2 regions of the Caballeronia sp. SL1002 genome follow, and region 1 is predicted to be linked to the other one. Evidence: riboswitches for the same ligand, from Rfam matches in the RefSeq annotation. Region 1 holds a riboswitch; the other holds the start of a gene.
What was found. Region 1 has a riboswitch for cobalamin ahead of cobG (precorrin-3B synthase). Riboswitches for the same ligand answer to the same signal wherever they lie in the genome.
Positions count from the first base shown of each region.

Region 1 (7,612 bases):
ACAGGCGCAATCAATTTCCGGCAAATCGCTTTAACATCCGATCTTTGTCTTCGAACTGGGGCCGGTCCTGACCGGATGGAAACTGTCCGATTGCCTGACCGAACCGCCAAAAACCGTCACCTTTCCGCCGCTCTTTGAAAAAAAGTCGCGACTGGGGAGGCGGAAGCTAGTCTGTAGAGGTCGCGATCGAACTTCGGCTCGAATCGGCGCTCTGAATATTTCATTTGCCTTACGGTTTCAGCAGGGCATCACGTATCATTGGCCCCTCCCGCGCCTCGACGCGCGAGATTTCGTCAACGTCATCCGAGTCAATCAAAGCCCTTATGGACTATCTCGCAGCACTTGCCAGCGACCCCGCCGCGTGGGCGGCCCTTGCGACGCTCGTCGTCATGGAAGTCGTGCTGGGCATCGACAACCTGATCTTCATCTCGATCCTCACCAACAAACTGCCCGAGGAACATCGCGCGCGCACGCAAAAACTCGGCATCGCGCTCGCACTTTTGATGCGTCTCGGCTTGCTTGGCACCGTCGCGTTGATCGTCAGGCTGACCGCGCCGATCTTCACCGCGTTCGGCCACGACTTCTCGTGGCGCGACCTGATCCTGATTGCGGGCGGCTTATTTCTGGTGTGGAAAGCGACGACCGAGATCCATCACCACGTCTCCCACGACGACAGCGCGAACGAGGCCAGCACACGCGGCGCGAGCATCACGCCGCTCTCGGCGATCGGCCAGATTCTCGTGCTCGACCTCGTGTTCTCGATCGACAGTATCGTGACCGCCGTCGGCATGACCGAGCACATTCCGATCATGTTCGTCGCGGTGATCGCGGCGGTCACGGTGATGATGTTCGCGGCCGGTCCGCTCTCGCGCTTCATCGACCGGAATCCGACCGTCGTGATGCTGGCGCTCGGCTTTCTGCTCGTGATCGGTATGACGCTGGTGGCCGAGGGCTTCGGCTCGCATGTGCCGAAGGGGTATATCTATGCGGCGATGGCTTTTTCTGCGCTGGTGGAGGGGTTGAATATGCTGGCGAGAAGGGCGAAGGGGCGCAAGGCGGGTGGGGGGATCGCGGAACGTCGTTGAGGCGCGAGGGCTAGCCGCTTCACCCGGCTAGCCCTCCCCCATACAACGACGAATCGCTAAAATCAACCGCGTCAAGCACGCGTCCGACCACGATCAGCGCCGTCCGCTCGATGCCCCTCGTGCGTACCTTCTCCGCGATATCCGCAAGCGTACCGAGCACCTTCTCCTCGTCCGGCCAGCTCGCGCGAAACACGACGGCCGCCGGGCAATCCATGCCGTAATGCGGCGCGAGAATCTCAACGATCCGCTCGATATGCCGCACGCCGAGATGGATCGCGAGCGTCGCCCTGTGGCGCGCGAGATCGGCGAGCTGCTCGCCTTCGGGCATCGCGGTCTTGGTAGCGTAGCGCGTGAGAATGACGGTCTGCGAGACGCCGGGCAAGGTGAGCTCGCAACCCAGCGTCGCGGCCGATGCAGCCGCCGCCGTCACGCCCGGCACGATCTCGTACGGAATCGCAAGCGCGTTCAGCCGCCGAATCTGCTCGCCGATTGCGCCGTAAAGCGATGGATCGCCGGAATGCACGCGCGCGACGTCGTGACCTTCGGCATGCGCGGCGGCCAGCAGCACGATGATTTCATCGAGATCGAGATCGGCGGTGTTGACCACTTGCCGCGCGCAATGTCCGGCGAGCACGGCCTCCGGCACGAGCGACCCCGCATAAAGAATCACCGGGCAAGCGCGAATCAGGCGCTGCCCTTTTACCGTAATGAGTTCGGGGTCGCCCGGACCCGCGCCGATGAAATAGACCATCATTTAAGGCTTATTCTGTAAGTTGTGCAGGGTCGAGCCACGCGGCGAGCGCAACGCGCGCCGCCGTGGCATCGTCGAATTCACGATCGACAGCGGGCAAATCGGGCCGAGCGAGCATCACCACCGGCACGCCCAATTCGCGCGCCACGGCGAGCTTCGCCTCGGTTGCCGCGCCGCCGCTGTTCTTGCTGATCAATACGTCGATGTTGCGTTCGATGAACAGCGCCCGCTCTGCATCGAGCGCGAACGGACCGCGTGCATCGAGAATCGCCGCGCGTGCATGATCCGGTGTGTGAGGCGGTTGCGGATCGAGACACCGTACGGTCCAGTATTGCGACGCCGGAATCTCGTCGAGATGCGCGAGCGGCTCGCGCCCGAGCGTCCACAATGGCCGCTCGAACGGCGCTATCAAACGCTCGAGATCGGCCCAATTGCGCGCGTCGCGCCAGTCGTCGCCTGCCTGGCGGCGCCACGGCGCGCGACGCACGGCCCAGCACGGCACGCGTGCCGTGGCGCACGCGGCAGCGGCATTGCGGCTCATCTGCGCGGCATACGGATGCGTCGCGTCGATCACGAGACCGATCCTCTCCGCCACGATAAACGCGGCCAAACCCGCCGCGCCGCCGTAACCGCCCACGCGCACCGAACACGCGAGATCCTGCGGCACGCGCCCAAGCCCCGCGAGACTATAAACGTGCGCCGGGCCGAGATGCCGCGCGAGCGCCAACGCATCGCCCGTGCCGCCGAGCAAAAGCACACGCGTCATCGCGATTCTCCGATAAGCCGCCCCTGCCGATCGATCGCGAACGCTTCCACTTCCACGCCGGACGGCACGACCGTCAACGCAAAACGGCGCGCATGGCGGCAGACGATATCGCCGAGCGCAACGCCTTCCGCCCGCCCCAGCGCGAGCGCTTCCTGACTCGTGTTGGCGGCGCGCATCGCGGCTTGCAGTGCGTCGTTCGCGCCCGCATCGGCGGCCCATGACGCGAGTTGCGGAAGGTCGATGCTCGAGTTTCTGCTATGCAGATCGAGATGGCCCGCCGCGAGCTTGCTCATCTTGCCGAAGCCGCCGCACACGCTCAGTTTCGCGACCGGCGCGCGCCGCAAGTGTTTCAGCACCGCGCCCACGAAGTCGCCCATTTCGATCAGCGCGATATCCGGCAAACTATAGCGCGCACGCATCGCGTCTTCGCTCTGGTTGCCGGTGCATGCCGCGAGGTGCGTGTAGCCGTTCGCGCGCGCGACGTCGATGCCTTGATGGATCGACGCGATATAGGCCGAGCATGAAAATGGCCGGACGATCCCGCTCGTGCCGAGTATCGACAATCCGCCGACGATGCCGAGCCGCGGGTTCATCGTTTTGAGCGCGAGCGCCTCGCCGTTTTCCACGCCGATGCTCACTTCAAAGCCACCCGTATAACCGTATTCGTCGGCGAGGGCGTCGAGATGATCGGTCATCATCCGGCGCGGCACGGGATTGATCGCCGGTTCGCCGATGCCGAGCGCAAGTCCCGCGCGCGTCACCGTCCCCACGCCCGGCCCGGCGAGAAAACGCACACCAGTCTCGTTTATCAAGCGCACGCGTGCAAACACGATCGCGCCGTGTGTCACGTCGGGGTCGTCGCCTGCGTCCTTGATCATGCCCGCCTCCGCCTCGTTCGCACCGATCCTTCTGCAGAATACGAGCGGCATCGGGACATGCTGACCCTTCGGCAACGTGATTTCCGCGCGCTCGCTTGTCACGCCGCCGAGCAACAGGCGTGCGGCGGCGAGGCTCGTCGCGGTCGCGCAACTGCCGGTGGTGTAGCCGCTGCGAAGCGGCGCGGGCTGCTCGCCGGTCTCATCACGCATGGCGGAATTCACGAGCGCGCATCATGGTTTTATCGCGTGGAGCAGCGTGATCGGCAACGCTTGCCGCCACGTATCGAAGCCGCCGAGCGGCGCGGCCTGTGCCACGCCAATGCGCGTCAGTTCGCCGCCATGGTTTTCGCGCCACGCAACCAGCGCTGCCTCGCTTTGCAACGTAACGGCATTCGCGATCAACCGTCCACCGCTTCGCAGACGCGACCAGCACGCGTCGAGCATGCCCGCCGCGGTCACCCCGCCGCCGATAAAAATCGCGTCGGGCGTGGACAATCCGTCGAGCGCGGCGGGCGCCTCGCCCGCGACGAGTTGCAGCGCGGGCACGCCGAGCGCGTCGCGATTGTGTTCGATCAGCGCCTGACGTCCGGCATCGGCTTCGACGGCAATCGCGCGGCAAGACGGATGCGCGCGCATCCACTCGATCCCGATCGAGCCGCAACCCGCGCCGACATCCCACAGCAATTCGCCCGGCGCGGGCGCGAGGCGCGCGAGCGTGATCGCGCGCACGTCGCGTTTGGTGAGCTGGCCGTCGTGCCGATAGGCGTCGTCGGGAAGGCCCGGCGTGAGCGGCAGCCCCGCGTGCGTGTTCTCGCGACGACATTCGATGGCAACCAGATTTAACGCGGCGGCAGGCGCGTCGCCCCACGCATCGGCGCGACTGTCGATCCGCCGTTCCAACTCGCCACCCAGATGCTCGAACACGCTCACCCGGCTCGCGCCGAAACCTGCGTCGCAAAGCAGCGCGGCAATCGCGACGGGACTCGCGCCATCGCTGCTCAAAACTAAAAGACGCGCACCGCGAAAGAGTTGCGCCCGGAGCGCCGCGAGCGGCCGCCCGACGAGCGAGACATGCGCGACTTCATGCAGCGGCCAGCCGAGCCGCGCGGCCGCGAGCGAGAGCGAAGAAGGCGCGGGCAACACACGCAGTTGTTCGGGCGGCACGCTACGCGCGAGCGTCGCGCCGACACCGTAGAACATCGGATCGCCGCTCGCGAGCACGCACAGACAATGGCCGCCGCGCCGCGCGAGCAGCGTATCGACGGAAAACGGCTTCGGCCATGGCATCCGCTCGGCACGCAAACCGCGTGGCAGCAGCGCGAGATGCCGCTCGCCGCCGTAGATCGCGTCGGCGTCGAGCAGCGCCCGCCGCGCGAGCCGGCCGATCCCGTCCCACCCGTCCTCTCCGATCCCCACCACGGTCAGCCACGGTGACATCCGCCGTTTCCTCTTGATCCGGTTCCTGCCGATTGAAAAACTTAGAGCGCGCGCGAGCCGCAAACGCGACGCGGATCGCGCCAGTCGAGCCCTGAAAAGCGGGCATAATACAGCGTTCGTCGGTGCCCTTCCGGGCCTAACAGGGAACACAGCAACACTGTGGCTGCCCCCGCAATTGTACGCAGCGAGTCCGCGCTCCACTGCCACTGGTTTTTACCGGGAAGGCCGGCGCGGATCGTGACCTGCCAGCCAAGAGACCTGCCGACCATCCGTTTCGCGTGAAGCCCGTGCCGGGCGGGGTGTACCGGCGCGGCAGCCGTTGCCGTCATGCTGGCGGCACGGCGCTACTATCGCGAAGAAGTCCCGGGTCCTGCTTTGAAACTACCTGCACACGCATCGTCTCACGTGCCTCGACCGGCGTCAGCCGCGCCGCGCGCAGCCGCGCCGGGCGCATCCACGCCGGGCGCATCCGCGTGTCCGGGGCTGTTGCGCGTGGTCGCCGCGCGCGACGGCGGGCTGTGCCGCGTCCGGCTGCCGGGCGGCGAACTCAGTGCGGCGCAGGGGCGCGCGATCGCCGATGCCGCCGCGCGCTTCGGCTCGGGCGCGATCGAAGTGACCAATCGTGCGAATCTGCAGTTGCGCGGCGTGCGCGACGAGTCGCAGCAAGCGCTCGTCGATACGCTGCTCGACGCCGGGCTCGGACCCTCGACGCCCGGCGCCGACGACACGCGCAACCTGATGACGAGTCCGCTCGCAGGCCTCGATCACGCCGCTAAAAACGATGTCTCGACGCTCGCCGCAAACCTGCTCGCGCAGATGCAGCGCGACACGCGGCTGCACGCGCTCTCGCCGAAATTCGCGCTGCTGCTCGATGGCGGCGAGCCACTCGCGATGCTCGATCACGCGCACGATATCTGGCTCGCCGCGATGGACGCCGAGCATTTCGCGTTCGGTCTCGCGGGCTGCCCGCCGGTCGATGCACACGACACGCCCGCGTTAGCCGCCGTCGCGACGCGGCACGTTCCCGCGCTCGTGCATGCGCTGCTGCACACGTTTCTCGATCTCGCCGCGCCCGATCGATCCCGCATGCGCGATCTGCTCGCGACATTGCCGCCGGACGCGTTCATAAGCCGTCTGTCAAATATCCCTTTGCTTCGCGACGCCACCGTGCAGGCGTGGCGACGTCCGCCCGCCGATCCATCGCTGCGACTCGGCGCGCACGCTCAGTGCGCGGCGGGACCGATGTACGTCGGCGCGCAACCCGTGCTCGGCCGCCTCGATCCAGCAAGCCTGCGCGCGCTCGCGCATCTCGCCGATCAAAAAGGCAGCGCGCGCCTGCGCATGACGCCATGGCAAAGTGTGCTGCTGCCGGATATCGCCGCGGCCGACGCCTCGTCCACGATCGCCACACTTCGCGCGCTCGGCTTCGCCATCGCGCCGGACGAACCGTTCGCGCGGTTGATCGCGTGCGCGGGATCGACGGGATGCGCGAAAGGCGCAGCCGATACGAAGGCCGACGCACTTCGTCTCGCCGCGCGCTTGCCGCCCTCGGTGCAAGTTCATCTCAGTGGCTGCACGCGCTCGTGCGCCGCCGCGCACCGCGTACCGTTTACGCTGCTCGCCGTCGCGCCCGGCCGCTACGATCTCTATCAAAACGCAGACGCCGCTAGAGCCGAAGGCTTCGGGGTCTGCGTGGCCCATCATCTGACGATTCAAGAGGCAGCCGACTGGCTCGCCCGGAGCAACCCCGATGCTTGATTACATCCGCGACGGACAGGAAATCTACCGCCAATCGTTCGCGACGATCCGCGCCGAAGCCAGGCTCGATGCAATCCCCGCCGACCTCGAAAAACTCGCGGTGCGCGTGATCCACGCGTGCGGCATGGTGGACGCCGCCGACGACCTGCGCTTTTCGCCGGGCGCGGGCGCAGCGGGCCGCGCCGCGCTCGCGGCAGGCGCGCCGATTCTCTGCGACGCGCGCATGGTCGCCGAGGGCATCACGCGCGCGCGGCTGCCTGCGGACAACCGCGTGATCTGCACGCTGAACGATCCCTCCGTGCCGGATCGCGCGCGCGCGCTCGGCAATACGCGCTCGGCCGCCGCGCTCGAACTGTGGCGGCCGTTGCTCGAAGGGAGCGTCGTGGTGATCGGCAATGCGCCGACCGCGCTCTTTCACCTGCTCGATCTGCTCGACACGGGCGCCCCGAAGCCCGCGCTGATTCTCGGCTTTCCGGTCGGTTTCATCGGCGCGGCGGAATCGAAGGCGATGCTCGCCGCCGACAGTCGCGGCGTGCCGTTCGTGGCGCTCGCCGGGCGACGCGGCGGCAGCGCGATGGCGGCGGCGGCCGTGAACGCGCTCGCAACGGAGATCGAATAAATGAGCGGACGTCTGTTGGGTCTCGGCGTGGGGCCGGGCGACCCGGAACTGATCACGGTCAAGGCGCTGCGTTTGCTTAAAAGCGCACCCGTTGTCGCGTATTTCGTCGCGAAGGGCAAAAAAGGCAACGCGTTCGGCATTATCGAAGCGCATCTCGGCGAAGCGCAAACGCGCTTGCCGCTCGTGTATCCGGTCACGACCGAAGCGCTCGAACCGCCGCTTTGCTACGAGACGATCATCGCCGATTTCTACGATGAATCCGCACTGCGGGTCGCGGATCATCTCGAAGCGGGCCGCGACGTCGCGGTGATTTGCGAA
Region 1 is NZ_JBYMUW010000005.1:324,588-332,199, reverse strand. Features, by position in the region: gene AC3D25_RS26000 (TerC family protein) at 324-1,085, shown strand; gene cobM (precorrin-4 C(11)-methyltransferase) at 1,105-1,839, opposite strand; gene AC3D25_RS25990 (cobalt-precorrin-6A reductase) at 1,847-2,602, opposite strand; gene AC3D25_RS25985 (cobalt-precorrin-5B (C(1))-methyltransferase) at 2,599-3,690, opposite strand; gene cbiE (precorrin-6y C5,15-methyltransferase (decarboxylating) subunit CbiE) at 3,712-4,917, opposite strand; cobalamin riboswitch at 5,021-5,197, shown strand; gene cobG (precorrin-3B synthase) at 5,323-6,675, shown strand; gene AC3D25_RS25970 (precorrin-8X methylmutase) at 6,668-7,294, shown strand; gene AC3D25_RS25965 (precorrin-2 C(20)-methyltransferase) at 7,295-7,612, shown strand, end outside.

Region 2 (7,612 bases), on a different contig from region 1:
GCGCGCGCCAAACGACGCCAGCGTCTGCCACTTCAGCGCGAGCGCCACCACGAGCGCAATCGCGCCGAACGCGCCGATGCGCGAATCGTGCATGATGCGCAGCGCATCCTCGCGGGTGTACGCGCCGCCGAACGCATCGACGCTATCCGCCAAGCCGTCTTCATGGAACGCGCCGGTCAGAAGCAGCGTCGCGGCCATCGAGAGCAGCACGGCGACGCCCGCAGGAAATACGCGCAGCGCCGCCAGATACGCGAGCGCGCCGACGCCGCCGACCATCAGCCCGACCAGCGGAAAATAACGCGCCGCCGCGTTCAGATAATGCCGCTCGAAGCCGACCCAGCGCGGCACCGGCACGCGCGTGAAATAGCCAAGCGCCGTGAAAAAGTAGCGGAGTTCGTCGAGCGCGCGCGACATCGCGTCAGCCGCCTTTGCCGCTCGTGTCGCTCTTGTCGCTCTTGGTCGCGACGCCCGCCGACTCGAAGCTCGCCATCTCGCAGAGGAACGCCGCCGCCGCGCGCAACAAGGGCAGCGCGAGCGCCGCGCCTGTTCCTTCGCCAAGACGCAGATCCAGTTCGAGCAGCGGTTTCGCGCCGAAAAAATCGAGCATCCGCCGATGCCCCGCTTCGTCCGACGCGTGCGCGAACACGCAATAGTCGAGCACGGCGGGCGACATCGCGTGCGCGACGAGCAGCGCCGACGTCGCGATGAAACCATCGACCAGAATCGTCAGCCGCGCCTCGGCGGCCGCGAGGAACGCGCCGGTCATCATCGCGATTTCGAAGCCGCCGAAGGTCGCAAGCGTGTCGAGCGGGTCCGTGCTTGCCGGGTGAAGTTCGAGCGCCTTCGCGAGGACGGCGCGCTTGCGGTCCACGCCTTCATTCGACAACCCCGTGCCGCGCCCGACGCACACGTCGATCGGCAGATCGCACAGCCGGCTCATCAGGCACGCGGCCGCCGACGTATTGGCGATCCCCATTTCGCCGAAGCCGATCACCGTCGTGCCGAGCGCCGCGTGATGCCGCACGCGCGCCGCGCCGCGCGCGATCGCCGCGAGCGCTTCGTCGCGCGTCATCGCGGGTTCGTGCGCGAAGTTGCGCGTGCCGCCGCGCCGGATCGCCAGGTCGATCAGGCCGTCGGATGCGGGCAGCGCGCTCGCGACACCGGCATCCACGACTTCGAGCGTCATGCCCGCCGCGCGCGACAACGCGTTGATCGCCGCGCCCCCGCCGACGAAGTTCGCGACCATCTGCACGGTCACTTCCTGCGGAAACGAACTCACGCCCTCAGCGGCAATACCGTGATCGGCGGCGAACACGATGATTGTCGGACGCTCGACGCGCGGCGTCTCCGTGCGCTGGATCAGGCCGAGCTGAAGCGCGAGCCCTTCGAGCCGGCCGAGACTGCCGAGCGGCTTGGTCTTCGTATCGATGACATGAGCGAGACGCGCTTCGAGCGTGCGATCGAGCGCTTCAGGACGTGGCACGGCGAGTTCGAGTGACATGATGGATTCCGTTAGAAACTGGGACGTTGCAGGGCGGGCACGAGCGCCTCGTGGCCGCCCTCGTGAATAAGGATCAGCGGATAGCCGAAGGCCGCGCTCGCGCGTTCTGCGCTGAGCACGTCGCGCGCGCGTCCCGCCGACACCTCGCCCGCGCCGTCGAGCAGCAGCGCATGGCTCGCGAAACGGCGCGCGAGATTGAGATCGTGGCAGGAAAACACAACCGTGCGCGCGGCGGGTTCGGCTTGCAGCCAGCGTGTGAGCGCGTCGAGGCACGCCATCTGATGATGCAGGTCGAGATGCGACAGCGGTTCGTCGAGAAAGAGCAGCGGTGCGTCCTGCGCGAGCGCCGCGGCGAGTGCGACGCGTTGCCGCTCGCCGCCCGACAACGTGCGGACATCGCGCGAGGCGAATGGCGCAAGGCCGAGCGTATCGAGCGCCGCGAGCGAGACCGCGCGATCCGCCGCGCTTTCCCAGCCCCATCCGCTCAAGTGAGGAAAGCGGTTCAGCATCACGATATCGAGCACGCTCGCGCTGAACGCGTCGTGCTCGGTCTGCGGCATCAGCGCGCGGCGGCGGGCGAGATCGGCGGCGCGCCATGCGTTGAGCGGCCGTCCGTCGAGCAGGATCGCCCCCGACGCCGGCGCGGCGAGTCCAGCCAGCGCGCCGATCAGCGTGGTCTTTCCCGCGCCGTTCGGCCCGGCCACGCACCACATTTCGCCGGGTTCGAACCGGCCGCTGAAGCCGTCGATCAACATCCGGCTTCCGGCGCGCAACTGGAGGTTTTGAACGGAGAGCGTCATGACGTGCGCCGCAGCAGCATCCACAGGAACACCGGCACGCCGACCAGCGCGGTGATCACGCCCACCGGCAACTGCGCTGGCGCAATCACCGTGCGCGCGATCAAATCCGCGCCCATCACCGCGACGCCGCCGCCGAGCGCGCACGCGGGCAGGAGCATGCGCTGATCGTTGCCACAGGCGAGCCGCAACACATGCGGCACGACCAGCCCGACAAAGCCGATCGTACCCGCCGTCGTCACGGCCGCCGCGGCCGCGAGCGACGCCACGAGATACACGCGCAGACGCAAGCGCGCGACCGGCACGCCAAGCGCTTGCGCGGCGGCGTCGCCCCGCAGCAGCACGTTGAGTTGCGGCGCGACGGGCACGACGGCGACGAGCGCGGCGGCGAGCGCGAACGCCGCCGTCCACGGTGTCGCGACGCCGTTCAGGTCGCCGGTCAGCCAGAACACCATGCCGCGCAGCCGGTTCTCGGGCGCGACGGCGAGCATCAGCGTGATGAGCGCGCCCCAGCCCGCCGCGATCACCGCGCCCGTGAGCAACAATCGCGGCGATGCATCCTGCGGATCGCCGCGCCACAACTCGCGGCGCGCAAGACCGAGCACGAGCACGATGGACAAGAACGCGCCCGCGAATGCGGCGGCCTCGACGCTCCACCACGGCAGCGCAGCGAGCATGGCCGCGAGCGCGAACGCCGCCGCGCCGCCCGACACACCGAGCACGTAGGGTTCAGCGAGCGGATTGCGCAGCAAGACTTGCAGCAACGCGCCGGCAAGCGCGAGCAGCGCGCCCGACGCGAAGCCGCCGAGCGCGCGCGGCAGACGCAGTCCAAGCACGATTTCATCGGCGATTCCGGACGGCGCGCCCGCGTGCAGCAACGCCGCGACCGCGCGCCACGGCGGCACGGCGACGCTGCCGCACGCGAGCGACGCCACGAACACGAGCACCGCAGCGCCCGCCAGCGTCGACCAGATCGCCATGGCGCGGCTCGCCGACATGCCGCGGATCATCCCGCGCGCGGCGCTCATGTCAGCGCGTCCCGGCGATCATTGCTGCTGCCAGCCGAGCGTGAGATACGCGCCGCGTCGTGGCGTGTTGTAGGAATACGCGAGTTCATAGTCCTTGTTGAACAGGTTGTCGATGCGCGCATCGACGTACCACGCCTTCGTGATGCTGTAGCGCGCCGAGAGATTCACGACGCCGTAGCCGGCGAGCGTCGAATCGTAATCGCTGCGCGCGCCGCTCGTGATCCACTCGCCGCCCACGCGCCAGCCGCCGAACGAGCGGTGCGCCGAGAGCGTCGCGAAACGTCGGGCGCGGCGCGTGAGATCCTGGCCGTTCGTTTCATCGACCGGATTCTGGAACGTGAACGACGCGCGCAAGTCCGTGCGCGCGAGTTGCCCCGCCCACGAGGCTTCGACGCCCTGCACTTTCGCGCGCCCGACGTTCTGCGCGATGTAAAACCCCGCGCCGTCGGCCACGTAATCGATCAGGTTCGAATAGCGCGTCTCGAACGCCGTCACCCGGATCACGCCGATCCCGCTCGCCGCGTACTGGAGCGCCGCCTCGACCGAATGGCTGCGCTCCGGCTGAATGGACGGATTGCCGCTGAACGGATAGTACAGATCGTCGAAACTCGGCGCGCGGAACGCAGCGGAATAGCTCGCGCTCACCTTCCAGTGCGCATCGAAGTTGTAGCCGTAGCCGAGATAGTAGCTGTTCGCGCCGCCGAAATCGGAGTACTGGTCACGCCGCACGTTCGCCTGGAACTGATTCCCGCCGATCCGCCCGACATAGCCCGCGAACACCGAGTTGACGTGGCGCGCGGGCGCGTCGAATTCGTTCGAGTCGAGGGTCTCGTCGAGATGCTCGTAGCCGAACAGCAGTTTGTGATCGCGCGTGAGCAGGAAATCGTTTTGCCAGGTGTACTGGCGCGTCTCCGAGTTGAACTTGCTCGTGTACACGCCGTTCTGCTCGATATTCGAGCGATCCTGACCCTGCGCGATCGTGAAGTGCGCAGTCCAGCGATCGGTCAGCTTGCCGTTCGCGAACACCGACGCCGAACGCACGCGGTTATGCGACTCGTTGAGGTCGGTCGGAAGGCCGTAGGCATCGTCGAAACTATTGATGCCGTTCGACTGGAAAAAGCGCGCGCCCGCGTCCCAGTTCGCCGTGAACGTATGGCGCAGCGTCGCGCTCACGCTCTCGTTCAGATAGCCGTTCGCGTTGGGATTCGCGTTCGGCGAAATGGCGGGATCAATGGACGAAAAACCGTCCGTCTTGCCACGCGATGCGGTGACGCTGAACGTGGTGCGGCCGTCCTGGTCAAGCGCGCCGGACACGCCGAGTTGCTGGCGCTGCGTGTGATAACTGCCGTACTCGGTTTCGAAGTTGAAGCGCGGCGGATGATCCTCGCCCGTCTTGGTAAATATCTGCACAACCCCGCCGACCGCGCTCGATCCATACAACGCCGACACATTCCCGTTCACCACTTCCACATGGTCGATCTCGTCGAGCATCAGTTGCGATAACTGCGCCGCGCCCAGCCCCGCCGACTCCACGCGCACGCCGTCGATCAGCACGAGCGATTGCGCCGACGAAGCGCCGCGCACGAAAATGCTCGACGACGCGCCCGGCCCGCCATTGCGCGACACCTGCACGCCCGCGCCGAGCGCGAGCAGGCCGGCGACGTCGGTCGCGTTGGTATCGGCGATATCCTGCGGGTCGAACAGCGTGGTCTGCGCGAGCGAACTCGCGAGTGGCTCAGGCGTGCGCGTCGCGGTCACGACGACGGGTGCGAGCGTGGGCGTGGGATCGTGGTCGGTGGTCTGCGCGAACGCAGCGCACGGCAGGCTGCCGCATAGCAGCATCGCCGCGCGGGCAAAGGGTGAAAGCATCGGTCGAAAAGGTCCGGTTGGGAGCATGTGCCACCCGCGCCCCGCGAGTGCATGCGTCGAGCGCCGCGTTTTTGCACGCGGCGCTCTCCTCTTTGGCCGGTATCCGGGCTCACGACATGCCGGTCCGCCTTCCCACGCGAAATTTGCGCAGTGGCGTTTTGGCGCATCGTCGTCAGCATTATTCGGTATGAAAAAAGCGCGCAAAGGTTTGCATGCTGCTTGCATGCTGTTTGCGCACTCATCGCACACACGCGGACCGACTCGATACGCCCTGGACCGGCTTGCAACTTGCGTTGCGGTCGCTTACCGTTGCGGGGGCAGCACAGGTTGGCTCGTCCGGGCGGACTTCGCTCCCTGTTTCCCGTTTGACTGCGCGAGCGTAGACCGCGAGCGCGAGCACCAAAGTGCCGGGAGTTTAGGAGCGGCGGCACGAAGCGTCAAGAAAGCGGCACGCGTTCGACGGTCGGTCGCTTTCACATTTCGTGCCTGAAAAATAGGGCTTTCCGCACATGAATGACGAACATCCGTTGCGTCGTTAGCGATGCTTTGCCTGCACGTTCGCATGCTGTTACGTCTCGAAACGAGACATTTATCGGCTGCTGGATTGAACCGCGCTAAAATGCCAGGTCTTTAGAGGACGCAGCACATGCTCAACGAACTCGAATCACTTTCACAGAACATCGGCCGGCTGATCAAGATCAGCGAACGCCATCATCAGGCGCGCCACGCGCTCGAAGAACAACTCGAACACTTGCGCGCCGACTTCGCGAACGCACAGACCGAGTTGGCTCAAGTGCGCGAGGAACGCGACACGCTGCAAGCGGAGCGCGACACGCTGTCGGCGAAAATCGACGACGCGCAAGTGCGCCTCAACGCAATCCTGGAAAAGCTGCCGCGCGCGAAAGCCGCGCCGGAGCCGGACAATCAACTCGATCTTCTCCCACCCGATGCGTCCGCTACGTCCGATACGTCGACCGGTCTTGCGCACGCGGCCGGCATGAACGGCGTCGCGAACGATGAAGCGCACAGCCACGGAGAAAAAGCATGACCACCAAACAGATCGAAGTTGCGATTCTCGGGCAGCAATACCGGCTCGCGTGTTCGCCGGAAACGGAAGACGCGCTGCGCGAAGCGGTGGCGCGCGTGGACGCGGAAATGTCGAAGGTGCGCAATGCGAGCAACGTGCGCGGCACCGACCGCATCGCCGTGATGGCGGCGCTCTCGCTGGCGTCGGAATTGCTTAAGCTTCAGAACAGCGTTCGTCACGGCGAATCGTTCCCCGCCGAAGAAATTCGACGCACCATGCACTCCATGAACGAGCAGCTCGGCGCTGTCATTTCACAATACGAAGCGCAGTAAAAGCTTGCGCCAACCGGCGCAGCCCGTGCGGGCAACGTGCAAAAAATAGTGATCGAGCGCGCGGGAAAATACCTGTTGCGGCGTCACGAAAAACGCACGAAGAAAAAGCCAATACGTTGCTGCATCTCCCCGATGATTGGTGTAGAGTTAGTACTCCCTGCCTGGTTCGCCAAGGTCATATATTCCTTGAACCAATGCCTATGTGCACGGTTGCGGAAATTTGTAGCACGGGCGCGCGCGTCACTCTGTCTGATGTACCCGAAGTGCTGCCAACTGCGACCAATCTTGAACCCAGGTTCAGGATGCCGGCCTAGCGGCTGAGGCGGGGACCTTATTTTTCAAGCTGAATTTTCAGCTCAAGCCACGGCGTCGGAATTTTTCCGATGCCGTTTTTTCTTGGGGCTCGGCGTTTGGCTTCACGTTGTGTTGCTCCACGCGTTTCGCGTGAAGCGCGCTTGCGTTGAACGCTACCGTTCCCTGACGCGCCTTCTCATTCATCTCCGCTCATGCGCTACTGGCTGATGAAGTCCGAACCGGACGAAGCAAGCATCGACCATCTCGCGAACGCGCCCGGCAAAACGTTGCCATGGACCGGCGTGCGCAACTATCAGGCGCGCAACTTCATGCGCGACATCATGCAACCCGGCGACGGCGTTCTGTTCTATCACTCGAGTTGTCCGCAGCCGGGAATCGCGGGCCTCGCCGAGGTGTCCTCCTCCGCGTATCCGGATGCCACGCAATTCGATAAGAAGAGTCCTTACTTCGATCCGAAGTCGACGCAGGAAACGCCGCGCTGGCTGCTCGTCGATGTGAAGTTCTTGAAGAAGACGCCGCTCGTGTCGCTCGCTACGTTGCGCGAGCACGCCGAACTCGCGGACATGCAGGTGTTAGCCAAAGGCAATCGCCTTTCGATCACGCCGGTGACCGAGGCGCAGTGGCGATTTATTACGAAGCGGCTTGTGTGACGGGCTTGGATGCAGCGTGTGCGTAAGCGCGATGAAGGGAACTTCGGGTGTGTGAGGCGTTTGAAGTGGCGTCGCGTGCGGCTGTTTTTTCCG
Region 2 is NZ_JBYMUW010000002.1:417,247-424,858, reverse strand. Features, by position in the region: gene AC3D25_RS04830 (adenosylcobinamide-GDP ribazoletransferase) at 1-414, opposite strand, end outside; gene cobT (nicotinate-nucleotide--dimethylbenzimidazole phosphoribosyltransferase) at 419-1,501, opposite strand; gene AC3D25_RS04820 (ABC transporter ATP-binding protein) at 1,513-2,301, opposite strand; gene AC3D25_RS04815 (FecCD family ABC transporter permease) at 2,298-3,326, opposite strand; gene AC3D25_RS04810 (TonB-dependent receptor domain-containing protein) at 3,345-5,195, opposite strand; cobalamin riboswitch at 5,273-5,614, opposite strand; gene AC3D25_RS04805 (ATPase) at 5,842-6,243, shown strand; gene AC3D25_RS04800 (cell division protein ZapA) at 6,240-6,554, shown strand; RNA gene ssrS (6S RNA) at 6,706-6,887, shown strand; gene AC3D25_RS04790 (EVE domain-containing protein) at 7,061-7,519, shown strand.
Region 2: another riboswitch for cobalamin. It lies ahead of AC3D25_RS04810 (TonB-dependent receptor domain-containing protein); the one in region 1 lies ahead of cobG (precorrin-3B synthase).